4 regions of the Neorhizobium turbinariae genome follow, and region 4 is predicted to be linked to each of the others. Evidence: predicted binding sites of a transcription regulator. Region 4 holds the regulator's gene; each other region holds the start of a gene.

Region 1 (7,462 bases), on a different contig from region 4:
CACGCGCGCGCCCTGTGCGCCTATCCCACAAAGATCCTCTTCGCCGCCTTGCGCAGAAGCCGCCCAGTCGACGACGTGCTGCGCAGGCTCACTACCGCCTGCGGCGAGGATGCGACTGCGGCCTGGGAGCCGAAGATCGAGGACCTCGAGGGTTACGGAGAAGCGAAGACATGGGCGCTCGACCTCTTAGAAGACATCAGAGGCTGGCGCGAAGGCCGGATCCGCTGGAGCGACGTGCATGCGGGTCTCCTCATCAGCGGGCCTCCGGGAACGGGCAAGACCTTGTTCGCGGGCGCGGTGGCCCGGTCATGCGGTGCCGCCTTCGTGGAGACCTCGAGCGCGCAGTGGCAGGCGAAGGGGAACCTCGGTGACATGCTCGGCGCGATGCGCAAGAGCTTCCGGGAGGCGGCGAACCAGGCTCCGGCAATCCTCTTCATCGACGAGATCGACTCGATCGGCGACCGCAGGACGTTCCGCGGCGACTACGTGTCCTACAGCATGCAGGTCGTCAACGCGCTGCTTGAGCTTCTGGACGGTGCCGCAGGGAGGGAGGGTGTCGTCGTCATCGCCGCCACCAACTATCCGCAGAATCTGGATCCCGCGCTACGCAGGCCGGGGCGGCTCGACCGTCACATCGCGATCGGGCTCCCGGATCTCGCCGCGAGGCAGCAGATGCTGGCCCTGCATCTCGGCGGCAGGCTGGAACAGCGGAGCCTCAGGGAGATCGCCGCCGCAACCGTGGGCTATTCCGGAGCCGATATCCAGCAGCTCGCGCGCGACGCGAAGCGCATTGCCCGGAAGGAGGGCAGGGATGTCTCGGTGGAGGATCTCGCCGAGATCGTGCCGCCGCTCGCCGAAGTGCCGCCGGATGATCGGCGCGCAGCCTGCATTCACGAGGCGGGCCACGCCATCGTCGGGATCGAGGTGAAGTTCGCGAGTCTGGACTTCGTGGTGGTGGCGCGCCGGAGCGGGCACCGGGACGGAAGCCAGGGGCACGTGCAGTGGCGTCGACTGAAGACCCGGAACCGCAGCCATCAGTCCTACAAGGACGAGCTCGCGATGATCCTGGCAGGGATGGCTGCCGAGAAGGTGATTCTCCAGCAGGCGCATGACGGTTCCGGCGGTGCCGCCGGCTCGGATCTCCAGCATGCATCCGATGTCGCCACGCTGATGCTCGCCAACTTGGGTTTGGAGTCTCTCCAGTACGCGGAGGTCGCGAGTTCGAAAGAGCTCGACGAACTGCGACGTTCCGATCCCGAGCTGCGCAGCAGGGTGGAGAAGCTTCTCGCGAGATCCCTGGAGAGGGCGTCGGACATCATCCGGAGGAGGCGCAAGGATGTCGACGCCCTTGTCGGTCTGCTCCTTGAGAGGGAGGTCGTGAGGGGTGACGAGGTGATGGAACTGCTGGGGCGGACAACACGTGGAGATGGTGCGCGATCAGGTTAGCCATCTCGTCAGCAACATCAGGAAGCCTTCAACCGGATCTCAGCCAATGAAGAACATCACCCGTGAAGGGCGCGGCTTCTCGCTCCCGGAATTTCTGGCCTATGCAGGCATCAGCCGGGCCATGCGGCCCTATCGGCGGGCCTCCCACTACGCTGTCGGCCTCATCATTCCTTACTGGTCGTCCAAGGCCGCGTACATGCGGGCAGCGCTTGTAGTCGTGGATACCGATCAGGACTACCGCTTCCAGGACCAGGTCAAGGCCTTCGACGAGGACTCCGCTGAAAGCCACATCGAGGCCATCATGGACATGGTGCAGAACAAGAAGACCATCATCCTATTCAGATCGGATGACGCCATTCCCTTCCACCTCCGTCACGCTCTCGACGTCATCGCCGAGGTGGACGCTCCCGATGCCCGGCAGGTGCGCGGAGTTGTAAGATGGGCGTACGGAGTCTCGGTCACCCCCGGACAGGCGGAAGCTCTGGCAGCATGCGACTGGAAGCGCCTGAAGCTCGCCATGACGCGCGGCCGCCCCATCTCGCGTGTCCTGTCGGTCATCGAGAGGATGGCGCAGTCGGATACGCCGGATCCGGAGCCAGGCAAAGAACCCGACGCACTGGCGCACATCCGGCTCGAGGACATGCACGGATACGGGGAGGCTAGGACCTGGGGTCTCGATCTTGGCCGTGATCTCGGCGACTGGCGGTCAGGCGCGATCTCCTGGGACGACGTCGACCGCGGGGTCCTCCTGTCCGGCCCGCCGGGCGTCGGGAAGACGATTTTCGCCCGCGCGCTGGCAGCCTCCTGCGATGTGAAGCTGGTGAGCGGGTCCTATGCGAAGTGGCAGGCGAAGGGCTATCTCAACGACTTCCTCAAGGCGATGCAGCGGGCCTTCAAGGAAGCGAAGGAGCGCGCGCCAGCGATCCTGTTCATCGACGAGATCGACGCCTTCGGATCAAGGGACGACGCCACCGGCAGCAATGCTTCCTATGACATCAAGGCCATCAATGGCCTGCTCGAACAGCTGGACGGGATCGAGGGGCGGGAGGGCGTCATCGTGGTGGCTGCCTCGAACCATCCGGACAAGGTCGATCCTGCGATCATCCGGTCCGGGCGTCTTGATAGCCATGTGAAGATCCCGCTCCCAGACCTTCAGGCGCGTGCGGCAATCTTCAAGTTTCATCTCCGTGGAAGCCTGACCGAGGAGGACCATCGAGACTTTGCAGAACTCACCGAGGGGGCCAGCGGGGCCGACATCCAGAGAACGGTCAGAAACGCCCGGCGCAGGGCGAGAAGACTGCGGAGGCCCATCACCGCGGATGACGTCAGGATCCATCTGCCAATCTCCATCAAGATTCCGCCGGAGGCGCTGAGGGTCAATGCCGTCCATGAGATCGGACACGCAGTTGTCGGAACGGTCGTCGGCATGGAACTCGTCAGGGTCGAGATCGCCTCCAGCATCATCCCAACCGCTGGAAGCCAGTCCCTGGGGAAGGCAACGTTCGCGCCGCAGACCTGGGCGCGGCGCAACAAGGCTCATTACCTTGACGTGATCGCCATGACGCTCGGGGGTATGGCAGCAGAGAAGGTCATGCTCGGCAGCCACGACGACGGTTCTTCCGGCGGACCGGGATCGGACTTGTACGACGCCACCAGGATCGCGATCGCGATCGAGCGGTCGCATGGGATGGGGAAGGGACTCGCTTCTTTCGGTGATCTCTCCGATCAACCGATCAGCGATATTGGCCACATGGATCCCAGCTTGCTCGCCCGCGTCGATGCGACCCTTCTTGAGCAGTTCCAACGGACGAGGGGGATCCTGCAAAGGCATCGCGCTGCCTGCGAGGTGCTGGTCGATCTCCTGGTGGATCGACTCAGGCTATCCGCGCGGGAGGTGCTGGACGCTCTTGACGAAGATGAACGTTTGTCGTCCCCGGCACTTTCATCAGGATAAGGAGATGAAGGTTCGTCGCATGGTCGCAAGAATGCACCAGTGTGGACATAATCCTGATGAGGACGAGCAGGAGGAAGGCGATGATGAGCAGCAGCCAGAGTTGGCCTAGACGTGATCGAGCGGGCTAGGCCGCTTCCGCTTGCCGTCCGCATATGGATCCGGCAGCGTCTTCGCATACTCGATAACCTTGTCGATGTCGTACGGGACTTTCTTGCCGATCAGGGTTGGAGCAAGGAACCTCAGCCCAGATATGCAGACTGTTTCGCAGGGCCGCCCTGAGCTGCCTCATCGAACCGGATCGGCAGCCAGAACCACTCACCAAGACTGGTTGAGACTGGCAGCGGTGAAACCCCGAGGTTTCGTCTGTAGTGCTTCGCCATCGCCTTCATGCGGCGCTCGAATGCATCCTGTCCAGGTGCCAGGGGATCCTGGAACCTGTTCTCCCATTCCAACGGAAACGCCTTCAGCACCATCATCGCAGCACGACGCGAGAACTCGCGCTTGATTGCGGATCTCATCGTCTCCCAGAAGCTAGGCATGGGAGACGGAACGACCAATCGATGGAAAACGACGATCGAGCCGTAGTCGAGCGGGTGCTCCCACTCGGACCAGCACTCTCCCACGGCGGCAGCCATCTCGTAGTCTTCATGGCTGTGGCTGTCGGCGGCGTCGAGGAATTCCGTCGCATCCGTGAAGCCTGTCGCATCCCACTCGAAGAACACCGCCTCCGCGTCCGGCTTTCCGGGAAGCGAGAACTCGAGCGACACGTAGCGCTTCCTGAACTCGGTCTCATCGATGCGAAAATATCGGCGTCGGACGCAGGAGACGGAGATCCCTTGCCCGAAATCCTGGATCCACGTGTACTTGACACTCCTCGTTTCAGGATCTGTTGGGGTCCCGACGAGCTGCGACCGCCGCTCCTCGAGCCATTTTCTCTGCGCCTTGTCCAGAAAAGCCTCCCTCCGTCATCGATTGTCACCTGCCAGACACGGGAACCTCGTCCCGCACAGATCTCCGTCTCCACTGACCAGACGATCACACCCCATGGCCGCCATCCTGCGCAGCCGGGCGAAGGTGACGGCGGATCCGTGCTTCTTCACCAAAGCCGCCCGGTCGAGCGATCCAGATCGGCCACAGACCCGGCATTCGACATGGATGACCGGATCCCGCACTTGGCGGAGACTTGCTGTCAGATCCAGCGGAGCTTTCCTCCTGCTCAATTGGATGCTCCGCCGCTATCTGCCGGGTCGATGACAGGATCAGATCCTGCCACGGCGCTGCAGTGTCTCCCGGTTGCGTCTTTCGCCGACCTTGATCCGCGAAGTGCGCGCAGGTCGGAAGCCGGATCGGTGCAGTTCGTCGGCGAGCGTCGGTCGCTTCGAGCGGAGAAGTGCAACGATGGATCTGAACGCGAAAACCATGTGGAGCCTCCACGAGCTTGATCGGAATGCGGACGTCCAGCACCCATGCGCCGCTTCCAGGTCGACAATATCCGGCTGGAGTACCAATTCAAGGTCCTGACCATCTTGCTATTTCTCGCCAACAAAAATTTCTTCAACGAGACCGGTGGCTTGCGAGAAGAACCTAGCGAGCTGATTCACATAGTGAATCTGCGAATTCACTAAAATCATGAGATTGTTTTCCTATTCAAGGCCGTCTTGACTCCGTTCTTATGAGGGAACAGAAGGGGAACATCAAGCATTCCTGCGGCATGATGCCGTGCCTCCAAACCAACGTGAGCCGAGAGGATTCCGCGAACGATGTCGGCTGTCCGCGATCAAGTCCTTGCTGATCTGCGTCAACGCATCTCCTTTATAGAGGGAGAGGGCGTGAAGAAGGCTGGCTGGCTGCCATTCGGGGTTCCGGAAATAGATGCAGTTCTCCCTGGGGGTGGGCTCGCCCACGGCGCTCTTCACGAATTCGCGGGCGGAGGATCCGGAACGGTCGACGGAGCCGCCGCAGCGCTCTTCGCGGCCGGGATCGCCGCCAGGACCAAGGGGCAGATCGTATGGTGCCTGACGCGGCCAGATCTCTTCTTCCCGGCCCTCGCACAGGCGGGACTGCATTCGCGAAGGGTGATCTTTGTCGAGGGCGACAAGGAGGAGGACGTCGCCGCCAGCATGGAGGAAGCACTGTCGTATGGTGGCCTCGGCGCGGTCGTGGGCGAGATGGTCCGGCTCCCAATGGTGGTCAGTCGTCGGCTCCAGCTTGTCGCCGAGCGAACCGGAACGCTGGCGCTGGTGGTGCGGCGGTGGAGGCGGCAGACGGAGGCGAACGACTTCGGCCAGCCGACGGCGTCGACAACGCGGTGGCGGGTGAGCGTACTCCCCTCGGACGAGCTGCCCGTGCCGGGCGTGGGGCGGCCTCGATGGTTTCTTGAGTTGATGAGATCGCGTGCGGGCGAGTGTGCTGAGTTCTGCGTCGGAGCGTGTGATGACAAGGGTCGTATCCATCTATCTTCCGGATCTGCCGACCGACAGGATCAGGCGGGACGATTCCGCCATACCGGATGACCAGCCTATCGCCGTCATTGCAAGGAGCGGATCCAAGCGCTGGGTGTCGGCCGCCGATGCCGCTGCGAAGAAGATGGGAGTTCGCGTCGGCATGGCGGCCGCGAAGGCGCAGGCCATCTTCCGCGGCCTGATGCTCGTCGATGCCGATCCCGTTGCGGACGCGGCGGCGCTCGACCGGCTCGGTCTCTGGGCGCTCGGCCATTATTCGCCGATCGTCGCCGTCGATGGGATTGACGGTCTCGTCATGGATACCGAAGGTGCCGACCATCTTCAGGGCGGCGAACTCCCGATGATCACCGGGATCGTCAATCTCTTCCGCTCCCGGAAGCTCACCGCGAAGGTCGCCATAGCCGACACCTGGGGCGGGGCGCACGCCTGCGTCCGAGCCATCAGGCGGGATACCGTGATCGTTCCGCGGGGCGAGATCGTCCGGGCGGTCGAGAAGCTTCCGATATCCCTGCTCAGGCTCCCCGAGAAGGTCGTTCAGGATCTCCGCGTTCTCGGCTTCCAGAGGATCGGGGAGCTGTCGAACACGCCCAGGGCCCCGCTGGCCCTTCGCTTCGGTCCCGAGGTCGGCCGGAGGCTCGATCAGATGTATGGACGGATGTCGGATCCCATCGACCCGATGCGGACGGCGGATCTGGTCGAAGTATCGCGGTCTTTCCAGGAACCGATCGGGGCTGCGGAGACGATCGACAAGTATGTCGGACGGCTGGTCGTGCAGCTCGTGGCCGAGCTGGAGAAGCGCGGTCTTGGTGCCCGGCGCACCGACCTCATCGTGCACAAGGTCGACAACACCATCCAGGCGATCCGGGCGGGAACAGCCAAGCCAGCGCGCGACGTCGCCTGGCTGACCAAGCTGTTCAGGGATCGCACGGAGAAGATAGAACCCGGCTTCGGGATCGAGAAGCTCGTCCTGATCGCCGTTGCGGCCGAGCCGCTAGAGGAGCAGCAGAGGGCATCGGGTCTGGTTGAGGAGGAGACCGACGACATCACGCCGCTGATCGACATCTTCGGCAACCGGGGCCAACGGGTCTATCGGGTGGCTCCCGTCGCCTCGGACGTTCCCGAACGCAGCGTCCAGCGGATCTCTGCGGTCGCCGAACAGGCGGAGGCGACGTGGGTCGGCCACTGGCGAAGGCCCGTCCGGCTCTTCGATCGCCCGGAGCAGATCCAGGCGATCGCGCTGATGCCGGACTATCCTCCTGCGAGCATAACATGGCGCGGCAAGCGTCATCGTGTGAAACGGGCCGACGGGCCCGAGCGGATCTTCGGCGAGTGGTGGAAGCGCCCCAACGAACTGGAAGCGGTCCGCGACTACTTCGTCATCGAGAACGACGATGGCGAACGCTACTGGATCTTCCGAGCCGGGGACGGGGTTGATCCTGAGACCGGGGATCATCGATGGTTCATGCACGGGGTCTTCGGCTGATGCGGTATGCGGAGCTGCAGGTCACCACCCACTTCTCGTTCCTTCGCGGCGCTTCATCGGCCGACGAGTTGTTTGCGACGGCGAAGGAGCTGGGGATCGAAGCGATCGGTGTGGTTG
Region 2 (7,462 bases), on a different contig from region 4:
CCAAGATCGTCCGCGGCCTGGATGCGCTGCGCCACAAGAAGTTTGAAACAGCCAAGAAGATCCTCGCCTACAAGGGCCCGAACGATCTCGACCGGTTGACCCACCAGTTGCTCGGAGCCTGGGCCGATGTCGGCGCCGGCAAGGCCAAGCAGGCGATGTCGACCGTTTCCGGCCTCAAGGGTCCGGCATGGTACAAGGTCTTCACCGACTATCATCTGGGTGCCATGGCCCTGGTTGCGGGCGACACGGCCGCTGCCCGGCGGCACCTGAACGACGCCGTCACCAACAAGGAAGCCATTGCCACAGCGCCGGATACGTTCATTCGCGCCGTAATGGCGCTCGCCCGTCTGGAAGCGGCTGCCGGCAACAAGCAGAAGGCGCTCGACGCGATTTCCGTCGGCGACACGGCGGTTGCGAACTATGCACCGCTGAAGGCGCTTCGCCAAAGCATTGAAAAGGGCGAAAAGCCGGCCCAGCAGGTGACCACCGCTGCCGAAGGTGCGGCCGGCGTGCTGTTTTCCATCGGCGGTGCGCTGAACCGCCAGGGCGCCGAGGACATGGTGTCGCTCTACCTGCAGGTTTCACATGCGTTGGACCCGAACAGCCCGGATACGCTGATCCTGCTCGGCGGCCTCGCCGAAAAGCTTGAAAAGCCGGAGCGCGCCATCGAGCTTTATTCCCGCGTGCCGGCTGATTCGCCGATGCGCCGGGTTTCCGAACTGCAGCTTGGCCTGGCACTTTCCACCACCGGCAAGGTGGAAGAAGCCAAGGAGCACCTGAAGGCGCTGATCGCGTCCGATCCGTCGGACCTGCGCAGCTACATCGCTTATGGCAGCGTCTTGTCCGAGGCCAAGGACTTCAAGGCCATGGCGGAGAATTACGACAAGGCGGTCGAGAAGATCGGCCCCGTGCCGCGCCCATCGGACTGGACCGTATTTTTCCAGCGCGGCATTGCCTATGAGCGCCTGAAGCAGTGGGACAAGGCCGAGCCGAACTTCCGTCGCGCACTGGAGCTTAATCCGGAACAGCCGCAGGTGCTGAACTATCTCGGCTATTCGCTTGTCGACATGAGCAAGAACCTCGAAGAGGGCCTGGACATGATCAAGCGGGCCGTCGATGCGCGGCCGGATGACGGCTACATCGTCGATTCGCTCGGCTGGGCCTATTACCGCATGGGCAAGTTTGAGGAGGCCGTGACGGAGCTCGAACGCGCCGTGCAACTGCGCGCCAGTGACGCGACCATCAACGACCACCTGGGCGACGCCTATTGGCAGGTCGGCCGCAAGCTCGAAGCGGTCTACCAGTGGAACCGGGCGCTGATCTCGGAAGGCGAAGACATCAACCGCGAGCAGGTTAAGGAAAAGATCGAGAAGGGTCTGGCGCCGCTTGATCCGAACGCGACGACGGCCGATCGCAGCCAGACCGAGCCTGCGCCTCCCGTTGCACCGGCGCCCGCTGCTCCGGACAAGAAGTCCTGATGCTTTCCAATAGCTTGAACCAGGAAAGGCCCGCCCAGAAGGCGGGCTTTTTTGAACTTGCGCCTGCAAAGATCAACCTGGCCCTGCATGTCGTGGGGCAAAGGGCTGATGGTTATCACCTGCTCGAGACGATCGTGACCTTCGCCGACAAAGGCGATCGCCTTCATTTTGCACCCGCTGAAGCCGACAGCTTCCATGTTTCCGGGCGATTCGGGCATCTGCTCCACCCCACGGATGCCACGCAAAACCTTGTGCTGAGGGCCCGGGACCGTCTGCGGCAGGCTTTGCAGGACGCCGGGCATGAGGCGCCGCCCGTGGCGCTGCATCTGGAAAAGAACCTGCCGATCGCCGCAGGCATCGGCGGTGGGTCTGCCGACGCAGCCGCGGCGATCCGCGGCCTGCTTCGCCTGTGGAATGCAGAGCTTGTTGAGGCCGTGCTTGCCACGCTGGCACTTTCACTTGGCGCGGATGTCCCGATGTGCCTCAAGGGCGAGCCGCTGCTGGCCAGGGGGATCGGTGAGGAGATGACACCTCTTCCAATGCTTCCGTCCCTTCCGGTGGTGCTGGGAAATCCGCTGGTTGGCGTTTCAACGCCCGAAATCTTCCGACGCCTGCCGAACAAGAACAATGATCCGATCGGCGCGCTCGACGGCGACTGGATGGATGTTCTCCACCGGTTGCGCAATGATCTTGAGCCGCCGGCGCGTTTGCTTGTTCCGGAGGTTGAGCAGCTCTCGGCCGAGATCAAGGCCGAGGGCGCGTTGCTGACGCGGATGTCCGGTTCAGGGGCGACCTGTTTCGGAATATTCCGCAATGCCGAGGCTGCAGAACACGCCGCCGCCAACCTCGCCGCCAAGCGGCCTGACTGGTATTTTCAGGCCGCGCAGACGGTCGGCGCGTAACCCACAAAGGAGCGATCATGAGCCGGATTGATGAGACCCGCCCCTTCATCCCCGTTGGAATTGCCGTGCTGACGGTGTCGGACACCCGCACCCTCGCCGACGACCGCTCCGGCGATACGCTCGTCGCGCGAATCACCGAGGCGGGGCATGAGGTGAAGGCGCGGGCGATCGTTCCGGACGACAAGGAGAAGATCGCAGCGCAGGTGCGCGATTGGACGCTGGATCCGGAGATCGACGTGGTGATCACCACCGGCGGCACCGGCTTTACCGGCCGCGACGTGACGCCGGAAGCGCTTGAACCACTGTTCGAGAAGCGGATGGACGGTTTTTCGGAAGTCTTCCACCGCATTTCCTATGACAAGATTGGCACTTCGACCATCCAGTCGCGTGCCACCGGTGGCGTGGCCAATGCCACCTTCATCTTCGTGCTTCCCGGCTCGCCGGGCGCCTGCAAGGACGCGTGGGATTGCATCCTGAAGGCGCAGCTCGATTACCGGCACATGCCATGCAACTTCATCGAGATCATGCCGCGACTGGACGAACACTTGCGCCGCAGCGGCAAGTAGTCAGCGCGCCGCAGCGACCCAGGCCGGGATCAGCTCGCTCTTGAGCTTGAGCGGCTTGACGCCCCTCGCCAACGCTTCCAGCCCCCTGCCTGCCTCGCCCTCTGCGGTCGCCATGAATTTGGGCAAGAGCAGCCCCTGTTCAAGCGGCGTCGCCTTGCGGGTGATTCGCTGCAGCAATGGCCGGCGATAGTTCCGCGCTGGCGAAAAGCGCGCCGGCCGACGGTTGAGCGCCAGATATTCCAGCACTTCTTCGATCCAGCCGGATTGCAGGCGAGCGCCCGGTTCGAGGAGCAGCAACCATTCCCCGCGAGCCTCTTTCAGCACCGATGGAAGATCCCACCCAGTGTGGAAGCGGCAGCCCGCGGCATCTGCCACGCGCGAAGAACCATCGGTCGAAGCGTGATCCAGAACAATAACGTCGCTGATGAGGCCCTCGACGGCGCCGGAGACAAGCACCGACAGCGTCTGGGCCAGTTCCGATTCCTGATTTCGGCATTCCATGAGGACCGTGAGCATCCTCTTGCTCTACTGCATCGCACAACCGAACGCCAGTTTGTTCCAGAAGTTTGTTCTTGCATTGTTCTCATTTCGGCGCTACGAATCCAGCATCAGGTTTGGAGGCGTGCCTCCAGGAGTGTCCCATGAACGAACTGTCCCAACTGCGGCAGGCCGCTTTCGCGCCTGCCCATACGGCTGATATTGCCGATGCGATGGTCCAGGCCACAGGCCTGAGAGTTGACGTCGACCGTCGGCGTGGTCGTGGCGCCGGACTGAACCCGACCGGTCGTTTCGAGGGCGAGCGGCGCGAAGCCTTTGACGATGGTTGGCAGACGCTTGAGGAGCTCGAGCCATTCAAGACGGATGTGCAGGTCGAAAAGCCTCGCACGGCCATTACTCGCAACGAGTCGCCTGACGTTTCCTTCGACCGCTCCATCAATCCCTATCGCGGCTGCGAGCATGGTTGCATCTATTGCTTTGCCCGCCCGACCCACAGCTATATGGGCTTGTCCCCGGGGCTCGATTTCGAGGCAAAGCTGTTCGCTAAGCCGGATGTGCCTAAACTTCTGGAACGCGAACTCAGCAAGCCGGACTACAAGGTGCGGGCGATCGCCATCGGCACGAACACCGATCCTTACCAGCCAATCGAGCGCGAATGGCGCGTCATGCGGCAGATTCTCGAAGTGCTGCAGAAGGCAAACCATCCCGTTGCCATCGTTACCAAGTCTGCACTGATCACCCGCGACATCGACATCCTGTCGGACATGGCGGCGAAGGGCCTCGTGAAGGTTGGGATTTCGGTGACGACACTCGACCGGAAACTGGCCCGCACGATGGAGCCTCGCGCTTCCACGCCACCCAAGCGGCTCGACGCGATCAAGGCGCTGACCGACGCGGGCATTCCGACGGGCGTGCTGGTGGCTCCGGTCATCCCAGCGCTCAATGATCACGAGATCGAGCGCATCCTTGAGGCGGGACATGCTGCGGGCGCCACCGAGGCGAGCTACGTGCTGTTGCGCCTTCCGCTGGAGGTGAGCCCCCTCTTCCGCGACTGGCTGCTGCAGAACTACCCGAACCGCTACCGCCACGTGATGTCGCTCGTCCGTTCGATGCGAGGCGGCAAGGATTACGACGCGGAGTTCGGCAAGCGGATGAAGGGCGCTGGTCCCTATGCCTGGCAGATTGGCCGCCGGTTCGAGATGGCAACCAAGCGGCTGGGCATGACGCGGCGCGGCCTGCCATTGCGTGACGACATCTTCGTGCGGCCAGACGGCGGAGGCATCCAGTTGTCGCTGCTCTGACAGACAAGCTGTCACGGCCGCACTCTTAATTCTCGGTTTCGACGCGCTCGTCCTGTTCCGCGTCGGAAACACCCCGGTTCCACCGCCGCCCCTCGGTGGAGAGCGATGCCGCACTCGCCCCGCCGGGGGTTGCAGGAGGTCGGGTCGACGTGCGAGGTTGCCGCCATGTTGCCTCGCACGTCACCCGATTCTCTTTCACTTTTTGAAGACGTTCCGCTCGTTCCTGATTTCAGCCTGGAGCTTCAGGCCCGCAAGGCAGGCCATTGGCCGGTAGCGGGCACGGACGAGGCCGGGCGCGGCCCGCTTGCCGGTCCGGTGGTGGCAGCCGCGGTCATTCTAGACCCGAACAACATCCCCGACGGCCTCAACGATTCCAAGCAACTGACGGCCAACCAGCGCGAGGCACTGTTCGAAGCCATCATGGCGACGGCAGAAGTCTCGATCGCGGCGTCTGGCCCGCGCCATATCGACGAGCGCAACATCCTGCGTGCGAGCCTTGACGCCATGCGGCGCGCAGTAGCGGGCTTGGCGGTGACGCCGTCTTATGTCCTTGCGGATGGTCGCGACGTTCCCCAGGGCCTCTGCTGCGCCGGCAAGGCCGTCATCCAGGGTGACGCCCGGTCGCTGTCGATTGCTGCCGCCTCCATCATCGCCAAGGTGACGCGAGATCGCATGATGACCCGGGCGCATATCGTGTTTCCCGGGTACGGCTTTGCGAGCCATGCCGGTTACGGCACGCCGCAGCACCGCGCCGGCATCGAGAAGCACGGGCCCTGCGTGCTGCACCGCATGAGCTTCCGGCCGCTGCGCAAGGATGTTCTACCGGAAAGCTAAGCGCCAGCCGAAGGGCGGCCCGACGCCTCACCATTCCACAGCGCAACAAAAAAGGCCGGGTTTTGCCCGGCCTTTGAATTTTGTCTGGTTGTTCGCGATCAGTTCAGACGGGTCTGAACGCTTCCGACGGCATCCTTGAACAGCGCGTCCTGCGTGGCGCTGTCGGCCTTTGCTGCGATCACCTTTTCGGCAGCAGCGACGGCGAGGTCAACGGCTGCGGCGCGAACGGCACCGATGGCGTCAGCTTCGGCCTGGCGGATCTTCTGCTCGGAAAGCGCGTTGCGGCGAGCGACGAATTCTTCCGTCTTCACGCGTGCTTCTTCCGTCAGCGCAGCGGCTTCGCGTTCTGCGGCAGCCACGATCTGTGCGGCCTCGGCTTCTGCTTCCTTGCGCTTGCGCTGATATTCAGCAAGCAGGCCCTGGGCTTCTTCACGCAGGCGACGTGCTTCGTCGAGTTCCTGGCGGATGTTGGCCGCGCGCTCGTCGAGCGACTTGGCCATCATGCCCGGAACCTTCAGGTAGATAACGAGCGCCAGGAAGAGAATGAGGCCAACGAGTGCGAAAAATGTTGCATCGAATGCCATGATGATCAGGCTCCCGTCTTCGCGGCTGCAACGGCAGCCTTGATGTCGTCGCCCGTCGCCTTCGCACCGATCAGCTGATCGACGATGGCGGACGCGGTTTCTTCTGCGATCTGGCCAACTTCGGCAAATGCCTGAGCCTTGATCTCGGCGATGCGCGTTTCGGCAGCCGAGAGCTTTTCGCTGAGTTCAGCTTCGATCGCGGCGCGGTCGGCAGCAGCCTTGGTCTTGGCTTCTTCGCGAGCGCTTTCAGCAATCGCATTGCCCTTCGCACGGGCAGCAGCCAGTTCACGCTCATAGGTCTCGACAGCGGCATCAGCCTCTGCCTTGAGGCGAGCAGCCTCATCGAGATCCTGTGCGATCCGGTCGTGGCGGTGTTCGAGAATGCCACCGACGCGGGGAACGATGACCTTCTTCATCAGAAGATAGAAGAGGCCAAAGGTGATGACGAGCCAAAGCAACTGCGACGCGAAGTGCGTCGAGTCGAAAGGCGGGAAAACGCCGCCACCGTGCTCTGCCTCGTGGGCAACGCCGGTTTCGGTATGCACTTCGCCAGCGGGCGCTGCATTCTGGTCAGTAGCGGCCGGCGCGGTTTGCGCATATGCCGAGGTCACGAACATCATCACCTCCAGGTGTAGTCTAAATGCGAAAGATCACGGCGCGCTGTTTTGGAGCGGCCGCGATCCCAATCCCTGGTCAGGTCTTATACTGCGTAGAGCAGCAGGAGAGCGATGAGCAGCGAGAAGATGCCCAGAGCTTCCGTAACGGCGAAGCCGAATACCAGGCGGCCGAACTGGCTGTCAGCGGCAGACGGGTTGCGCAGGGCGCCCGACAGGTAGTTGCCGAAGATGTTGCCGAGGCCGAGGGCCGTACCGGCCATGCCAAAGCAAGCCAGACCTGCACCGATGAACTTTGCTGCTTCCGCTTCCATGAGAAACTCCTTCGAAATGGTTGTTGCGGCTGTAGACTGACGCCTAGGACGCCAATGTCGTTATCCTTAGTGCCCGCCAGGATGGACCGCGTCGTTGAGGTACATGCAAGTCAGCACCGCAAAGACATAGGCCTGGAGGAAGGCGACGAGGAATTCGAGACCGGTCAGAGCGACGGTCATGATGAGAGGCAGGATCGCGCCACCTACGCCAAGCGCACCGAGGGCACCAAGCGAGGTTACGAAGCCTGCGAAGACCTTGAGCGTGATGTGGCCGGCCAGCATGTTCGCGAAAAGACGAACCGAGAGCGACACAGGGCGGGAAAGGAACGAGATGACTTCGATGGCAACAACCAGCGGCAGGAGCGCGCCGG
Region 3 (7,462 bases), on a different contig from region 4:
CGGATCTGCCTCGTGGATATAGGGAAACTGCGAGGGCGGCACATGGGGCAGGGTGCCGAGCGGCAAGCGATAACCCACGGGACTGTCGCCGGGAACGAGGAAGATCTTGCCGCGCCGCGTGCGCCATTTCTCGCTCACCCAACGGCGGCTGGGTGTCTCGCCGCGCGCCTGCGAGTTCCAGGCCTGTACGGGCAGCACGTAACCGCTCGGTGTCGTCAGGCCACGTTCGAAGACGCGGGCGATGCGGCTGCGCTCTTCCGGATCTTTCAGCTTGGAGTTGGAGGGATCGACATTGTCCGGCAGGCTGCCTTCGCGCAGGATCCATTCGGCGGGATCTTCATAGGCCGGAAGCACCATCTCGGTGTCGATGCCGAGTTCGGTGGCGAGCGCGGAGAGCAGCTTTTGGGCGTCACCTTCGCCGACATGGTAGTCGCCGCCTTCCTGGGCAATCAGGTCCGGCTTGTTCCAGATCGGCCGGCCGTCCTTGCGCCAGTAGAGCGAGAAGGTCCAGCGCGGCAGGCTTTCGCCCGGATACCACTTGCCCTGACCGTAATGCAGGAAGCCGCCCGGCGCAAAACGTTCGCGCAGCCGGCGGATCAGGATGTCAGCCTTTTCCCGCTTGGTCGGGCCGACTGCGGCTGTGTTCCATTCGTCGGACTGGAAGTCGTCGATCGACACGAAGGTGGGTTCGCCGCCCATGGTGAGACGAACATCTTCGGCGGCAAGCACGGCATCGACCTGTTCGCCCAATGCGTTGAGTGCGTCCCAGCTTTCATCCGAAAACGGCTTGGTGATGCGCGGGTGCTCGGCGACACGCTCCACCTTCATGTCGAAGGCAAAGCTCGTCTCCGCTTCGCCAAAGTAGCCGCCAGAGATCGGTGCGGCATTGCGGTAATGGGGCGTCGCGGCAAGCGGGATATGACTTTCGCCGGTCAGGAGGCCCGACGTGGGATCGAGCCCGATCCAGCCGGCGCCGGGCAGGTAAACTTCCGCCCAGGCATGCAGGTCGGTGAAATCCACTTCGGTGCCGGACGGGCCATTGAGCGCCTTCAGGTCCGGCGTCAGCTGGATGAGGTAACCGGACACGAAGCGCGCGGCAAGACCGAGATGGCGCAGCACCTGGACGAGCAGCCAGCTGGTATCGCGGCAGGAGCCCTTGGCGAGGGTGAGCGTTTCCTCCGGCGTCTGCACGCCGGGTTCCATTCGGATGACATAGGCGATCTCGCGCTGCAGGCGGGCGTTGAGCCCTACCACCATGTCCACCGTCGGCTGGCCCGGCGTCTTGTCGATAGTGTCAAGGAAGGCCTGGAGGTTGGGCGTCGCCGGCTCCGGCTTGCGGTAGATCGACAAGTCCTCGACGAGGTTTTCCGGATAGAGGAACGGCCAGTTCGTCGCCTCTTCCTCCACGAAGAAGTCGAACGGGTTGTAGACCGTCATGTCGGCAACAAGGTCGACCTCGATCTTGAACTCGGTTGCCGGTTCGGGAAAGACGAACCGGGCGAGGTAATTGCCGTAAGGATCCTGCTGCAGATTGACGAAATGATTCTGCGGCGAAACCTTGAGCGAATGGCTCAATACCTTTGTTCGGGAATGGGCGGCGGGCTTGAGGCGGATGATCTGCGGTCCGAGACGGACGGGTTTGTCGTACATGTAATGGGTGAGGTGGTAGATACTCGCCTTGATCGACATCGGTTCCCCAAAAGCAGCCTGTTGCACGGATTTTGGGCGCTGCCTGAGAAGAATGCAAGGTGCAATACTTGGGCGAGGCCCAAGATGTTTGCCGGGTGTTGCTGGCACTGCCTCCTGCAAAGCCTGCGGCGGCATGATAAAGCTCGCTCAATACGATAAGGCGGCAGGGAATAAAGACAGATGACCCATGCTCAGGAAGCGGCTCCGCAATCTTACGAGCTTCCGTTCGGCAGTCAGTTGCGGATGATGATCGGCGCCTTCTGGAGCGCCGAGGTTCGCAACAAGGTGCTGGTGCTGACGGTGGCGTTGCTCGCCGTCATATTCGCCACCACTTATGCGACCTACAAGCTGAATGAATGGAACGGGCCGTTCTATGACGCGCTGGAGCGGCGCGACATGCCCGAATTCCTGAACCAGTTGATGGTGTTCGGCGTCCTTGGCGTGTCGCTGACGCTGCTCAACGTCATCCAGCAGTGGCTGAACCAGACTACCGCGCTGCGCATGCGTGAAGGCCTCGCGCGTGACCTTGCGGAAGTGTGGCTGAAACCCGGTCGGGCGCTGAAGCTCGGTGGGGCAGGCGCGATCGCCAACAATCCCGACCAGAGGCTGCATGAGGATACGCGCATCCTGGCGGAGAACACGACGTCGCTGGCGATCGGTCTCGTTAATTCCACCATCCTGCTCGCAAGCTTCATCGGCGTGCTCTGGGCGATATCGTCGGACTTCGGCTTCCGCATCGACGGGCGCGTCATCACCATTCCGGGCTACATGGTCTGGGCAACCATCATTTATGCGCTTGCCGGCTCGCTCTTGAGCAGTTTTGTCGGCCGTCAGTTGCCGCGGCTCAATGCCGACCGCTATGCCCGCGAGGCAGACCTTCGCGCCACACTGGTGCGGACAAACGAGAACCTCCTGCCGATCACGCTGGCACGCGGCGAGGCGAGCGAACTCAACCGCGTCCACTATGCAATCGATGGCGTGCTGCACATGCTGCAGCGGCTGGCGGTGGCGCTTGCCAACCTTACATGGGTCTCCGCCGGCTTCGGCTGGCTCTCGGTGGTGGCGCCGATCATCATCGCCTCACCGATATATTTCTCCGGTGAGCTTTCCTTTGGTGGTTTGATGATGGCGGTGGGTGCCTTCAACCAGGTCAACCAGGCGCTGCGCTGGTATGTCATCAACTTCAGCGTCATCGCGGACTGGCGGGCGACGCTGGCGCGCGTTTCCTTTTTCCGCAACGCGCTGCTCGCGATGGATACGCCGGCCGCGGAGGGCGAGGTGATCAGCCACAGGATGGGACCGCCCGAAGAGGGGATCAGCCTTCGCGGCGTCGCGGTTTATGGCGAGCCGGACAAGGGCGAGGCGGGCCACGGCACACGCATGGGCGAAGACGCCTGCACGATCATGGCGGGCGAGCGGGTGATGATCAATGGTGATCCGGGTGCCGACCGGCACCTGTTCTTTGCAGCGCTTGCCGGGACCTGGCCCTGGGGGCGGGGCGAGATCACGCTGCCGCACGGCGAGACGATGATCCTGATGCCGCAGGAAGGCTACCTCCCCTTCGCCAGCCTGCGGGAGGCAATGACTTATCCCGCCGGCGGCACCGGCATCAGCGACGAGGCACAAAGGACAGCTCTAGAGGTCGTGGGTCTGGAGCGTTACGCAGACCGGCTCGACGCGGTGGAGCGCTGGGACCGCCTCCTCGACAAGGAGGAGGAGGCAGCGCTGCAGGTGGCCAATGTGCTGCTGCGCAAGCCGCAATGGCTGGTGATCGACGACGTGCTGGAGGGGCTCGAACCGCAGGTACAGGCGCGGCTGGTGGAGGCGCTGGCAACGCTCGAAGGTTCAACGATCATCTATGTCGGTCATTCGCAAGCCTTCAGCGACGCGATGTCACCGAAGCTCCTGCACCTGGCGCCGCTCCAGCCCGGCGAGCCTGTAAAGGAGGATGCACCGGAAGAAACGGAGGGGTGAACGGTTCTGCGGGAGGTGCGCCGTCAGAGCTTTTCGCCGGGCAGGGCGGCGGCCTGGCGGATCCATTCCGCAAGCTGCGTTTCGTCGATCACGTCGTCTTCGTGGATGTGGAAATAACGGACCTCCTTCTGCTTCGAGCTTTCCGGCGGCTGTGGCACCAATGATGTGCCCCGGAAGAAGGTGAGCTTCACGTAGCGGTCGAAGCAGTGGAAGGCGAGGAACCAGCCGTTGCCCTCAATGCCATAGAAGGGCGTGTTCCACTTCACCGCCTTGCGAATATCCGCAACCGTCCTTTCGACGAGCCTGTCTAGCGTGCGTCCAACCCGCTTTTTCCAGCCGGGCATGGCGGCGATATAGGCCTGGACCGGCGCGTCTCCGTCGCCCTTCGGGATCTGCGGATTGCCACCGGACAGGAGTTTTGGCTTGTCCATGCTCAAGCTCCCTTCAAGGTTGCCGTTTCGCCCTCAACATCTGAGCTTCCATAGCAGAAATCGCCTTGCGACACGATCCCGTCAGCGCCACATGCCGCGCATCCTGGCCGTCACATCGATGCGCACCTGCTGGCGATGCTGGCGTTCGGCATCCGACATGGGTGCCACGACCGGCCATGCGGTGGTTTCGAAAAACTGCAGCAGGGTGGCCGGGATGAAGCGGGAGCGCGAGGCATAAACATGCCGGTCGCCCTGCGACTGCTGACCATGCACGAAAAATCGCTGCGGCGTGATGAGATGCAGGTGGTCCTTCGCCCGCGTCATCGCGACATAAAGCAGGCGGCGTTCCTCCTCCAGCTCGGCCGTGGAGCCGGTGCCGAGGTCGGATGGAATGCAGCCATCGACGCAGTTGAGCAGGAAGACCGACCGCCATTCCTGGCCCTTGGCGGAATGGATGGTGGAGAGGATCAGGTAGTCCTCGTCCAGCAGTGGCACCCCGGCTTCCGCGCTCGTCGCGTCCGGCGGATCGAGCGTCAGCTCGGTGAGGAAACGTTCGCGCGACGCATAGCCTGCTGCGATCTGCTCGAGCTGCAACAGGTCGGCCTTGCGGGTTTCTGCATCCTCGTGAATGCGTTCCAGGTGCGGTTCGTACCACTGGCGGGCAAGGCCGATCTCGGACGGCCAGCCTTCCTTTCGGCGCACCGCGCTGAGCATCTCGACAAAGGCCGGCCAATCGGCGCCGGAGCGCGGCGGCGCCGGGATTTCTTCGAGTGCTGCGAGCGGCTCCGGATCGGCGGAGATGGCATCGAGGATCTTGCCCGCCGTCTGTGGACCGACGCCCGGGATGAGCTGCATCAGCCGGAAACCTGAAACGCGATCGCGCGGGTTCTGCGCAAATCTCAGCGCCGCCAGCATGTCCTTCACATGTGCGCTGTCGAGGAACTTCAGGCCGCCGAACTTGACGAAGGGAATGTTGCGGCGCGTGAGCTCCACTTCCAGCGGGCCGGAATGGTGGGAGGCACGAAACAGGACCGCCTGGTTCTTCAGCGTCATGCCCGCCTCGCGGTTTTCCAGCACCTTTTCAACGATGTAGTTGGCCTGTTCCGCCTCGTCCTTCACGGTGACGAGGCGCGGCCGCTCCTCGGCTTCCCGGTCGGTCCAGAGGTTTTTGGTGAAGCGCTCGCGGGCCAGATCGATGACACCGTTGGCGGCGGCCAGGATGGTGGTGGTGGAGCGGTAGTTGCGGTCCAGCGTGACGATTTGCGCCGGCGGATCGAAACTTGCCGGGAAATCGAGGATGTTGCGGATCGTGGCGGCGCGAAAGGAATAGATCGACTGGGCATCATCGCCGACGACGGTGAGCCCGCGGCCGCCCGGCTTGATCGCCATGAGGATCGACGACTGCAGGCGGTTCGTATCCTGGTATTCATCGACCAGGACATGGTCGAAACGAGTGCCGACATCCTCGGCAATGGCCGGTTCGGCCATCATCTGCGCCCAGTAGAGCAGCAGGTCGTCGTAATCGAGGACGTTCTGGGCCTGCTTGGCTTCGACATAAGCGCCAAACAGCTCGCGCAGCTGCTTTTCCCAGTTGAGGCACCAAGGAAACTGCCCTTTCAGCACCTCGTCCAGCGGCGTCTCGGAATTGACGGCGCGGGAATAGATGGCAAGGCAGGTTCCCTTGGTCGGAAACCGGCTTTCCATCTTCGAAAAACCGAGCTCGTGGCGCACGAGGTTCATCAGATCGGCGGAATCTTCCCGGTCGTGGATGGTGAAGTCGGGATCAAGGCCGATCTGCTGGGCGTAGAGCCGCAGGATACGTGCGCCGATGCCATGGAAGGTGCCGGCCCAGGCAAGCGCATCGGTCATCACGCCGGCATTGGCGCCCAGCACCTGCTTGCAGATGCGCTCGACACGGCGCGCCATTTCGGACGCCGCGCGGCGGGAAAAGGTCATCAGCAGGATGCGGCGCGGATCAGCGCCAGAGACGATGAGGTGCGCCACCCGGTGCGCCAGCGTGTTCGTCTTGCCAGAGCCGGCACCGGCAATCACCAGCAGCGGACCGGCCGCACCGCCGTTTGGCACGTCCGAACCGTGCTCCACGGCCCGGCGCTGTGCATCATTGAGCTTTTCCAGATAGGCGATCGACATTCGTTTCCGCAGGCTTGTTCCCGATGTGTTCGGCAGCAATAGCTGATTCGCCGCCAAGGCGCCCGTTGTTCGGTGGCGGGTTCGACCGATGGGGTGGCGGATATGCGTTGGCACGTCGAGCGGGATCAGGCAGGGGCAGTTCGTGCAGATGTCGGGAACAGAGCGGGTTGCTCCGTGGTTTGGAACCTCGCGGGTTCGTTCACGTTATCTGCCCATCATTCATCGAGGGTATCTTCCATGCTGAAATGGGCACTGATTTTCCTGGTCATCTCGCTGATTTCCGGCTTTCTCGGCTTCTCGGGCATTTCGCAGGCCACGGCCGGCATCGCCAAAATCCTGTTCTTCCTCTTCCTCGTTGTCTTCGTGGTTCTGGTGGTCTTCGCATTCGCCGTCGGCAGCGCTGTTTTCTGAGAACACGCGAGGGTTGCGACAAGGGAGGTCTCAGCCTGCAAGGGCTGGGGCTTTCGAGTAGATGTTGTGGAAGCCTAACCCAAGCTGGCGTCGCGATACCGGTTGCGTATCAGCTTCATGTAATAGCTGCCGGGGGAGGAAGTATTTCTCAGGTCATCGATGACATAGTCGGGCACATCGCAAAACTCCCGGATCTGCCCGTTGGACATGAAGATCTTCAATCGCGACGATGCCATGTCGTATTCCGCGGCATCCAAGAGCTTCGACTGCAGCACAACATGCATTTCGCCACCCGCCTTCCGTCATTCCTCCCAGAGAGCAAGAATAAGCAGGATCTGAGGCGAGTCAATTAGCACAATCAGCGCGCGTTGTTTAGCGGCATAGGGCATTGCCGTTGCCATCGACGACGCAGTTGCGCTGCGTTGCGCCGATGCTGCCCGCCTTCCGCGATGGCCGCTCCTGTATCACGCCGGGACGTCTTCCGCCGATCTGCCCGGAGACGCCACCATACTGTGTATCAATGTCGAAGTTTTCGTTTCCGTAAGTGCCGGTATAGCCGCCACTGCCATTCGGTGCGACTTCGTAGTTGCGGTGTTGTTGTGCACTGGCGGGCGACGCAGCGAGAAGAATTGCGACGAGAGGCATTGTCTTCATGATCGAGCTCCTTTTCGTCCTCAAACAATTAACGTGCAGGAAGTTTCCTCGCGGCGACGTGCCAGCCGAGCGTCATGAGTTCGGAGGAGCGCCGGCTCGACGCCGTCAAGATGGCGACAGGTCTGCGGGAGACGACAGGCTATAAATGCCAA
Region 4 (7,462 bases):
GCCGGCGAGACGAACGGTCGAGGTCGATGCGTTCTGCTCGTGGTCGGCATGCAGGATGAAGATGCGGTCCATGGCCCGAGCCAGAACCGGGTTCACCACATATTCTTCGCACGGCACCGCAAAGCACATGCGCAGGAAGTTCGACGCGTAGTCGAGATTGTTCTGCGGATACACGAAGGGCTGGCCGATGTGGTACTTGTAGGCCATCGCCGCGATCGTCGGCATCTTGGCGATCATGCGCAGCGATGCAACCATGCGCTGGTGTGGATCGGTGATGTCCGTCGAGTCATGGTAGAAGGCCGAGAGAGCGCCAACGGTGCCAACCATGACGGCCATCGGATGAGCGTCGCGGCGGAAGCCGGTGAAGAAGCGGCTCATCTGCTCGTGCACCATCGTGTGATGGGTCACGCGGTAGTCGAAGTCCTTCTTCTGGGCTGCAGTTGGCAGTTCCCCGTAAAGAAGCAGGTAGCAGGTTTCCAGGAAGTCGCCGTGTTCGGCGAGCTGCTCGATCGGATATCCGCGATGTAGCAGGATACCGTTGTCACCATCGATATAGGTGATCTTGGACTCGCAGGAGGCCGTCGACGTAAAGCCTGGGTCATAGGTGAAGGCACCGGTCTGCTTGTAAAGAGAGCCGATGTCGATCACGTCCGGACCGATGGTCCCCGACTTGACCTTCAGGTCGACTTTCTTGTCGCCCAGTACCACATTTGCGCTTTGTTCCGTCATTCTGATCCTCCAACCGTTCGGCGGCATGGCGCCTGACAAGCGCCACAAGAATTAAGCGTCCCGTGCTTTGCTATATGATCCGACCGCCGATGCCAAGGTATACGAAAGGCATTTTGTGCACCGCGAAATCAGCATGCCAAAGAGCAGGTTAACTCATTGAGCAATCTACTGGTGCATCCGGCAATCAGGCGGTGAAAGCAGGTGCTGATTACACCAGTTGACGGCGTGGCGGGAAACGCTAGGGTTGCAGCGACATGCCTTGTGTGGCCGCGGTTGAGGGGTTGCGGTGACGGATGAAACGGCATCTCTTGAAGCGCGCAAGCTGAACCTGTCGCTCGGGGAGGGCATGGGGCTCCCCAGACACGACCCGCCGGCAGTCGGTCATCACGGACAATTGTTCAGGACGCTGACGCGTTTGCCCACCGACAAGCCTGCCGCACCGCTCGCTCGTCTCCAGCAGGCGGCCGGTCGCAAGCTGCGACGGTTGCCTCGCGCCATGACGTTGGCTGTCGAGGAGGAGAGAGCCTTCGGGCATGGCTTCCTGTTCGTCCCGGTTGCTGTGGGCGGCGGCGCGGCCTTCTGGTTCAGCCTTGCGCGCGACCCACCATTTTGGCCTCTCGTGGTGTTTCTCATCACGAGCTCGTTGGCAGCGATTGCCATGCGCAACCGCGGTGGCGCGATGGCCCTCTCGCTGACGGCGGTGGCGCTGTTCCTGGCAGGCATGGTGCTTGCCGAGTGGGAAGCATGGCGGCGCAGCACGGTGCTCCTAGACTCGCCCGTCACCACCTTTGTAACCGGGGTCGTGGAGCGCCGAGAGGTCGATGCCTCCGGGCGCTGGCGATATATCGTGAAGGTATCGAAGACGGCGGAGCCGACGGTCGGTCGGTCGCCTGAGCAGGTTTCGCTTCTGGCGAGGTCGAAGCATCCGGCATTTCTGCCGGGTGACGTCATCAATGGGCGCGCACGGCTCTCGCCGCCCTCTGGCCCCGCGCTCCCCGGCCTGCATGACTTCGCCTTTACGTCCTACTTCGATGGGATTGGCGCCGTTGGCTTCTTTTATGGTGCGCCGAAGAAGGTCGAGCAGGCCGCGCCCGCCGAAGCCGGGTGGAATTTCGATACCAGGCGCTTCCTGTTTGGCCTGCGTGGCGCGATCGCCGAACGCATCCGCTCGGCTGTACTCGGAGATGCCGGTGCGTTCGCCGCCGCCATCGTTACCGACGAACGACGCGCCATATCCGCCGAAACCGTCGAGGCGCTACGTCTTTCGGGGCTGGCGCATATCGTGGCGATCTCGGGCCTCAACATGGCGCTTGCCGCCGGTATCTTCTTTATCGGCGTGCGCAGCGTGCTGTCGGTCTTCACAGGATTTGCCCAGCGTCACGCAATCAAGAAGATCGCAGCCGTCGGCGCTCTCGCCATGGCGACCGCCTACTACCTGATCTCCGGCTTTGGGGTGTCGGCGCAACGAGCCTACATCATGATGGCGGTGATGCTGGTCGCCGCGCTCCTGGACCGGCCCGCCATCAGCATGCGCAATGTTGCGATCTCCGCACTTGTCATCATGGCACTTACGCCGTCCGAGATCCTGGGCCCGAGCTTCCAGATGTCGTTTGCCGCGACGGCGGCGCTGGTTGCCGGTTACGCGCTCTGGAAGCGGCGCCGCGAGGGCAAGGATGCCGAGCACTTTCTGCTGCGTCACCCGCTGATGACGCCTTTGCTTGCGGGACTGACCTTCCTCTCCGGCATCTTCGTGACGTCTCTCATCGGCGGGTTGTCCACCTCGATCTATTCCATTGAACACTTTCATCGTCTCGCGACATACGGCCTTGCTGCCAACCTCGCGGCGATGCCGATCATTTCCTTCGTGGTAATGCCGGCAGGCCTGATCGGCATGCTGCTGATGCCGTTCGGGCTTGAATGGCCCTTCCTGACGGTGATGGGTTATGGTCTTGAAGCGGTCATCGCCGTTGCCAAACATGTTGCCGACTGGGGCGGCGATGTTCCTCTTGGGCGGCAGCATCCGTGGTTTCTTGCTGTCGCTACCGCCGGATTGTTGTTGCTCGTGCTCCTGCGCACGCGGCTGCGGCTTCTCGGGCTGCCGCTTCTTATGCTGGCGGTCATCTTGTCCTGGCAGGAACGGGCAAAACGGCTGCCGGATCTTCTGATCTCCGAGGATGGGACGCTGGTGGCGCTAACCCGTGGCCAGCAAGTAGCGACCAATCGTGCCCGTCCACCCGACTTTATCTTTGGCCAGTGGACGAGAGCGCTGACGCTGTCGCAGCCTTTGAAGCCGGATGTGAAGACCAGCCTGTCTCCGGGCGGCGACAATAATAGGCCTACTGAACCGTCTCGTGAGCGGCGGGCGCTGACGGAACAGGAAGTGGAGGCGGCCCGCTCTGCGATGCGATCAGCACCGGAAGGCGGGTTCAGCTGTGTCTCCAAGGCGTGGTGTGCGGCCAAAACCGATGGGAGCGTGACGGTCGCGGTGGTCGAGGATGGACGTTTCGCAGGCGCGGCGTGTGATGCCTCCGACATCGTCATAGCTCCAAGCGCCCGCTTCCACGAGTGTCGCTCCGGCGCGCTGATGATCAGCGGGCAAACGCTTCGAAAGGCAGGGGCGCTTGAGATCAACTTCAACCGCGCGAAGCAACGCGATCTTTGGACAGCAAGTGCTGCCATGGTCGGGCTCAGTCGCTCTTGGAACCGGCACCGCCATTACGACTGGCGGAGCAAAAGTTTCAGCGCGGAGCTGCCGGCGCCGCTTCGGGCTCTTCTCAGTGGTAGCGGCGAATAAGGCCGACGAGCTTGCCCTGAATCTTGACCCGGTCCGGCGGGAAGATGCGGGTTTCGTAAGCCGGGTTGGCAGCCTCCAGCGCGATCGAGCCGCCGCGACGACGGAAGCGCTTCAACGTTGCTTCTTCATCATCAACAAGCGCCACGATAATGTCGCCCGGATTGGCGGTGCTGCCGTTGCGGATCACCACCGTATCGCCATCGAGAATGCCGGCCTCGATCATCGAGTCGCCCTTGACCTCAAGCGCGTAATGCTCGCCCGCACCGAGCATCTCGGCTGGTACGGTAATATCGTGGGTGTTGTTCTGGATCGCCGAAATCGGCACGCCGGCCGCGATGCGTCCCATGACGGGGACAGTCGCCGAATTGGAATTGTCGGCCGCGGCGGGTGCAGGTTTGGCGGACGCGGTAGACGCTGACGGTTTACCAAGGCTGCCTTCGATCACACTCGGCGAGAAACCGCGGCGGGGCTGCATGCTGGGGGAGTAGGCCTCAGGGAGCTTGATGACTTCCAGGGCCCGGGCGCGGTTTGGAAGCCGGCGAATGAAGCCGCGTTCCTCAAGCGCTGTGATCAACCGGTGGATGCCAGACTTCGATGCGAGATCAAGTGCGTCCTTCATCTCGTCGAAAGATGGCGGTACGCCTGACTCCTTCATTCGTTCGTGAATGAAAAGCAGCAATTCCTGTTGTTTGCGCGTCAGCATGTCAGCACCCCAAGAGTCGGAAACAAATCCAGAACAGACACTATCTGTTCAGTATGTGTTCCGCAAGTGGCTAAATATCCGTGAAGTCATATGCATTTTTGTTGATCAGGAGCCGGTGATCTGGCCGTGAGAGCACTTGCTGCTGGCGTCGCGGTTGCCAATTTAAAAGGCCGGTTCTGGCTCGGGGGTATGACGTGAACGCAAGAGCAATCGATCATCTGGTCCTACCGGTGAAGGATCTGGCAGTGACGCGGGCGCGCCTTGGTGACCTTGGGTTCACGGTTGCACCCGATGCGCTGCACCCATTTGGCACCGCCAACGCCTGTGTTTTCCTGCGGGATGGGAGTTATCTGGAGCCGCTCGCATTCGCCAATCGTCGTCAGGCCGCAGCGGCTGCGAAGCGTGGCAATGTGTTCACCGAGCGCAATCTTGCCTTCTGTCGCACGAGGCATCGGGAGGGGCTTTCAGCCATCGTGCTCGCCACCGATGATGCGCAGGCGGATCATACCGCTTTCACGGCGCAGGGCATATCCGGCGGCGAGATGCTGGAGTTCGCCCGGCCGATGAAGCTTCCGGATGGCACGGAATCGGAGGCACGCTTTCGTCTCGCCTTTGCGGCCGACTCGCAGTCACCCAATTTCTTTCTGTTCTCCTGTCAGAGATTGAATCCACTGCCTTCGGGGCGGGAGGAACTGCTGAGCCATGCGAACGCGGTGATCGGCATCAGCGAGATCATCCTGGGTGCATCACAGCCCGATGCGGCCGTGCCGCTATTGGCGCAGGTGTTCGAGCATGAGCAGGATGAGTTGGGCGCCGGTTTCGTGGCAGCGAACGGCGTCCGTACACGGGTGATGTCCGACGATGACCTGGGGCTGCATTTCCTTCTTCCACCTCAAGCTGGCGGGGAAGGGCTGCAGGGCTGCGCCGTGATCTTCAAGACTACCGATCTTGCCGTGACAGAGATTACCCTTGCTGCTAATGACGTCGCATTCATCCGCCGAGAGGGCCGGGTGCTTGTTTCGGCAGCGCCCGGTCAGGGCGTTCTGTTCGGGTTTGAGGAATAGATCATGGAAGTTGCGGCCAATTCTCGTGTGCTCGTTGGTGAAGGCGCGGGCCAGGTTGTCTTCGCTCAGGATGCAAGGCTTTCGCTGATCGCCGGCCCCTGCCAGATGGAAACACGCGAGCACGCCTTCGACATTGCCGGCACGCTCAAGGAGCTCTGCGCCGAACTTGGCATCGGGCTGGTCTACAAGTCGTCCTTCGACAAGGCGAACCGCACCTCCATCTCCGGCAAGCGCGGCATCGGGCTTGAGCCTGCCATGGAGATCTTCGAAGATCTCAAGAAGGAGTTCGGATTTCCGGTTCTGACGGACATCCACACCGAAGAGCAGTGCGGCCTCGTCGCGAAGACTGTCGACATCCTGCAGATTCCCGCGTTTCTCAGCCGCCAGACGGACCTTTTGGTCGCGGCGGCAAAGACGGGCCGCGTCATCAACGTCAAGAAGGGGCAGTTCCTCGCGCCTTGGGACATGAAGAACGTGCTCGCCAAATTCACGCAAAGCGGCAATCCGAATGTGCTGCTCTGCGAACGCGGTGCCTCCTTCGGTTACAATACGCTTGTGTCCGACATGCGCTCGCTGCCGATCATGGCCTCGCTTGGTGCGCCGGTGGTGTTCGATGCGACCCATTCGGTGCAGCAGCCAGGCGGCCAGGGTGGCTCATCCGGCGGCCAGCGCGAGTTTGTCGAAACGCTGGCGCGGGCAGCCGTTGCCGTGGGCGTCGCCGGCGTATTCATTGAAACCCATGAAGATCCGGACAATGCGCCATCTGACGGCCCGAACATGGTGCGCCTGAAGGATATGCGCCGCCTTCTCGAAAAACTGCTCGCCTTCGACGCGATCGCCAAGGCCAATTGAGCACGGTCTCGTGTCACCGGCGCGAGACAAGCTTCTACGACATTCAAAAGTCCAACCAGGGAGAGACCCTTGACCGCCATCACCGATATCATTGCCCGCGAAATCCTCGACAGCCGCGGCAATCCCACCGTGGAAGTGGACGTTTATCTTGAAGACGGCTCGATGGGCCGTGCAGCCGTTCCGTCTGGCGCCTCGACCGGCGCACATGAGGCGGTGGAACTGCGCGACGGTGGCAAGCGCTACAACGGCAAGGGTGTCGAGAAGGCTGTCGAAGCGGTCAATACCGAGATCTTCGATGCGATCGGCGGTTTCGATGCCGAAAGCCAGATCCACATCGACAAGACGATGATCGCGCTCGATGGCACACCGAACAAGTCTCGTCTCGGCGCCAATGCCATCCTCGGCGTCTCGCTCGCTGTTGCCAAGGCTGCGGCTGAATCGTCCGGCCTTCCGCTCTATCGTTATATTGGTGGTGCCAGCGCGCATCTCCTGCCGGTGCCGATGATGAACATCATCAATGGCGGCGCGCATGCCGACAACCCGATCGACTTCCAGGAATTCATGATCATGCCGGTCGGCGCCGACACGCTGAAGGATGCCGTGCGCATGGGCGCGGAAATCTTCCACGTGTTGAAGAAGGAGCTTGCTGCCCAGGGTCACAACACCAACGTCGGCGACGAAGGTGGTTTTGCACCGGGCCTGAAGAGCGCGCCAGAGGCGCTCGACTTCATCATGCGCTCGGTCGAGAAGGCTGGCTACAAGCCGGGAGACGACGTGTTCCTGGCGCTCGATTGCGCCTCCACGGAGTTCTTCAAGAACGGCAAGTACGAGATGGAAGGCGAGGGCCGCAGCCTGGAGCCGGAAGCCATGGCAGACTACCTGGCGGAACTCGCCGGCAAGTACCCGATCATCTCGATCGAAGACGGCATGGCCGAAGACGACTGGGACGGCTGGAAGTACCTGACCGACAAGATCGGCTCGAAGGTCCAACTCGTCGGCGACGACCTCTTCGTCACCAACTCGGCTCGCCTGCGCGACGGTATCAAGATGGGCGTCGCCAACTCGATCCTCGTCAAGGTGAACCAGATCGGTTCGCTGTCGGAAACACTCGACGCGGTCGAGGCTGCGCACAAGGCTCGCTACACGGCCGTCATGTCGCACCGCTCCGGCGAAACCGAAGACTCCACGATTGCCGATCTCGCGGTCGCGACCAACTGCGGTCAGATCAAGACCGGCTCGCTGTCGCGTTCCGACCGGCTTGCCAAGTACAACCAGCTCATCCGCATCGAGGAAATGCTGGGCCCGCAGGCCGCTTACGCC

Evidence for each region. The regulator LexA, encoded in region 4, represses DNA repair genes until DNA is damaged. The targets are predictions, from matches to a motif close to TGTTCNNNNTGTGTTCNG.
Region 1: a site for LexA is predicted at 5,077-5,094, ahead of M0654_RS12745 (ImuA family protein). Genes of this name have one in related genera too.
Region 2: a site for LexA is predicted at 3,514-3,531, ahead of M0654_RS11965 (glycosyl transferase). Genes of this name have one in related genera too.
Region 3: a site for LexA is predicted at 6,261-6,278, ahead of M0654_RS03505 (ATP-dependent helicase). Genes of this name have one in related genera too.

The regions. Positions count from the first base shown of each region.
Region 1 covers NZ_JALPRY010000014.1:47,213-54,674, forward strand. The annotation lists gene M0654_RS12730 (AAA family ATPase) at 1-1,446, shown strand, start outside; gene M0654_RS12735 (AAA family ATPase) at 1,493-3,400, shown strand; gene M0654_RS12740 (hypothetical protein) at 3,640-4,167, opposite strand; gene M0654_RS12745 (ImuA family protein) at 5,161-5,913, shown strand; gene M0654_RS12750 (Y-family DNA polymerase) at 5,834-7,345, shown strand; gene M0654_RS12755 (error-prone DNA polymerase) at 7,345-7,462, shown strand, end outside.
Region 2 covers NZ_JALPRY010000012.1:256,780-264,241, forward strand. The annotation lists gene M0654_RS11950 (tetratricopeptide repeat protein) at 1-1,478, shown strand, start outside; gene M0654_RS11955 (4-(cytidine 5'-diphospho)-2-C-methyl-D-erythritol kinase) at 1,478-2,380, shown strand; gene moaB (molybdenum cofactor biosynthesis protein B) at 2,398-2,946, shown strand; gene M0654_RS11965 (glycosyl transferase) at 2,947-3,462, opposite strand; gene M0654_RS11970 (PA0069 family radical SAM protein) at 3,588-4,745, shown strand; gene M0654_RS11975 (ribonuclease HII) at 4,911-5,579, shown strand; gene M0654_RS11980 (F0F1 ATP synthase subunit B) at 5,678-6,163, opposite strand; gene M0654_RS11985 (F0F1 ATP synthase subunit B) at 6,169-6,780, opposite strand; gene M0654_RS11990 (F0F1 ATP synthase subunit C) at 6,864-7,091, opposite strand; gene M0654_RS11995 (F0F1 ATP synthase subunit A) at 7,158-7,462, opposite strand, start outside.
Region 3 covers NZ_JALPRY010000004.1:112,624-120,085, forward strand. The annotation lists gene M0654_RS03490 (transglutaminase family protein) at 1-1,689, opposite strand, end outside; gene M0654_RS03495 (ABC transporter ATP-binding protein/permease) at 1,870-3,663, shown strand; gene M0654_RS03500 (DUF1801 domain-containing protein) at 3,687-4,094, opposite strand; gene M0654_RS03505 (ATP-dependent helicase) at 4,176-6,245, opposite strand; gene M0654_RS03510 (DUF1328 domain-containing protein) at 6,483-6,656, shown strand; gene M0654_RS03515 (KTSC domain-containing protein) at 6,731-6,940, opposite strand; gene M0654_RS03520 (hypothetical protein) at 7,029-7,310, opposite strand.
Region 4 covers NZ_JALPRY010000001.1:352,361-359,822, forward strand. The annotation lists gene gltA (citrate synthase) at 1-729, opposite strand, end outside; gene M0654_RS01630 (ComEC/Rec2 family competence protein) at 1,016-3,523, shown strand; gene lexA (transcriptional repressor LexA) at 3,504-4,226, opposite strand; gene M0654_RS01640 (VOC family protein) at 4,421-5,290, shown strand; gene kdsA (3-deoxy-8-phosphooctulonate synthase) at 5,294-6,142, shown strand; gene eno (phosphopyruvate hydratase) at 6,212-7,462, shown strand, end outside.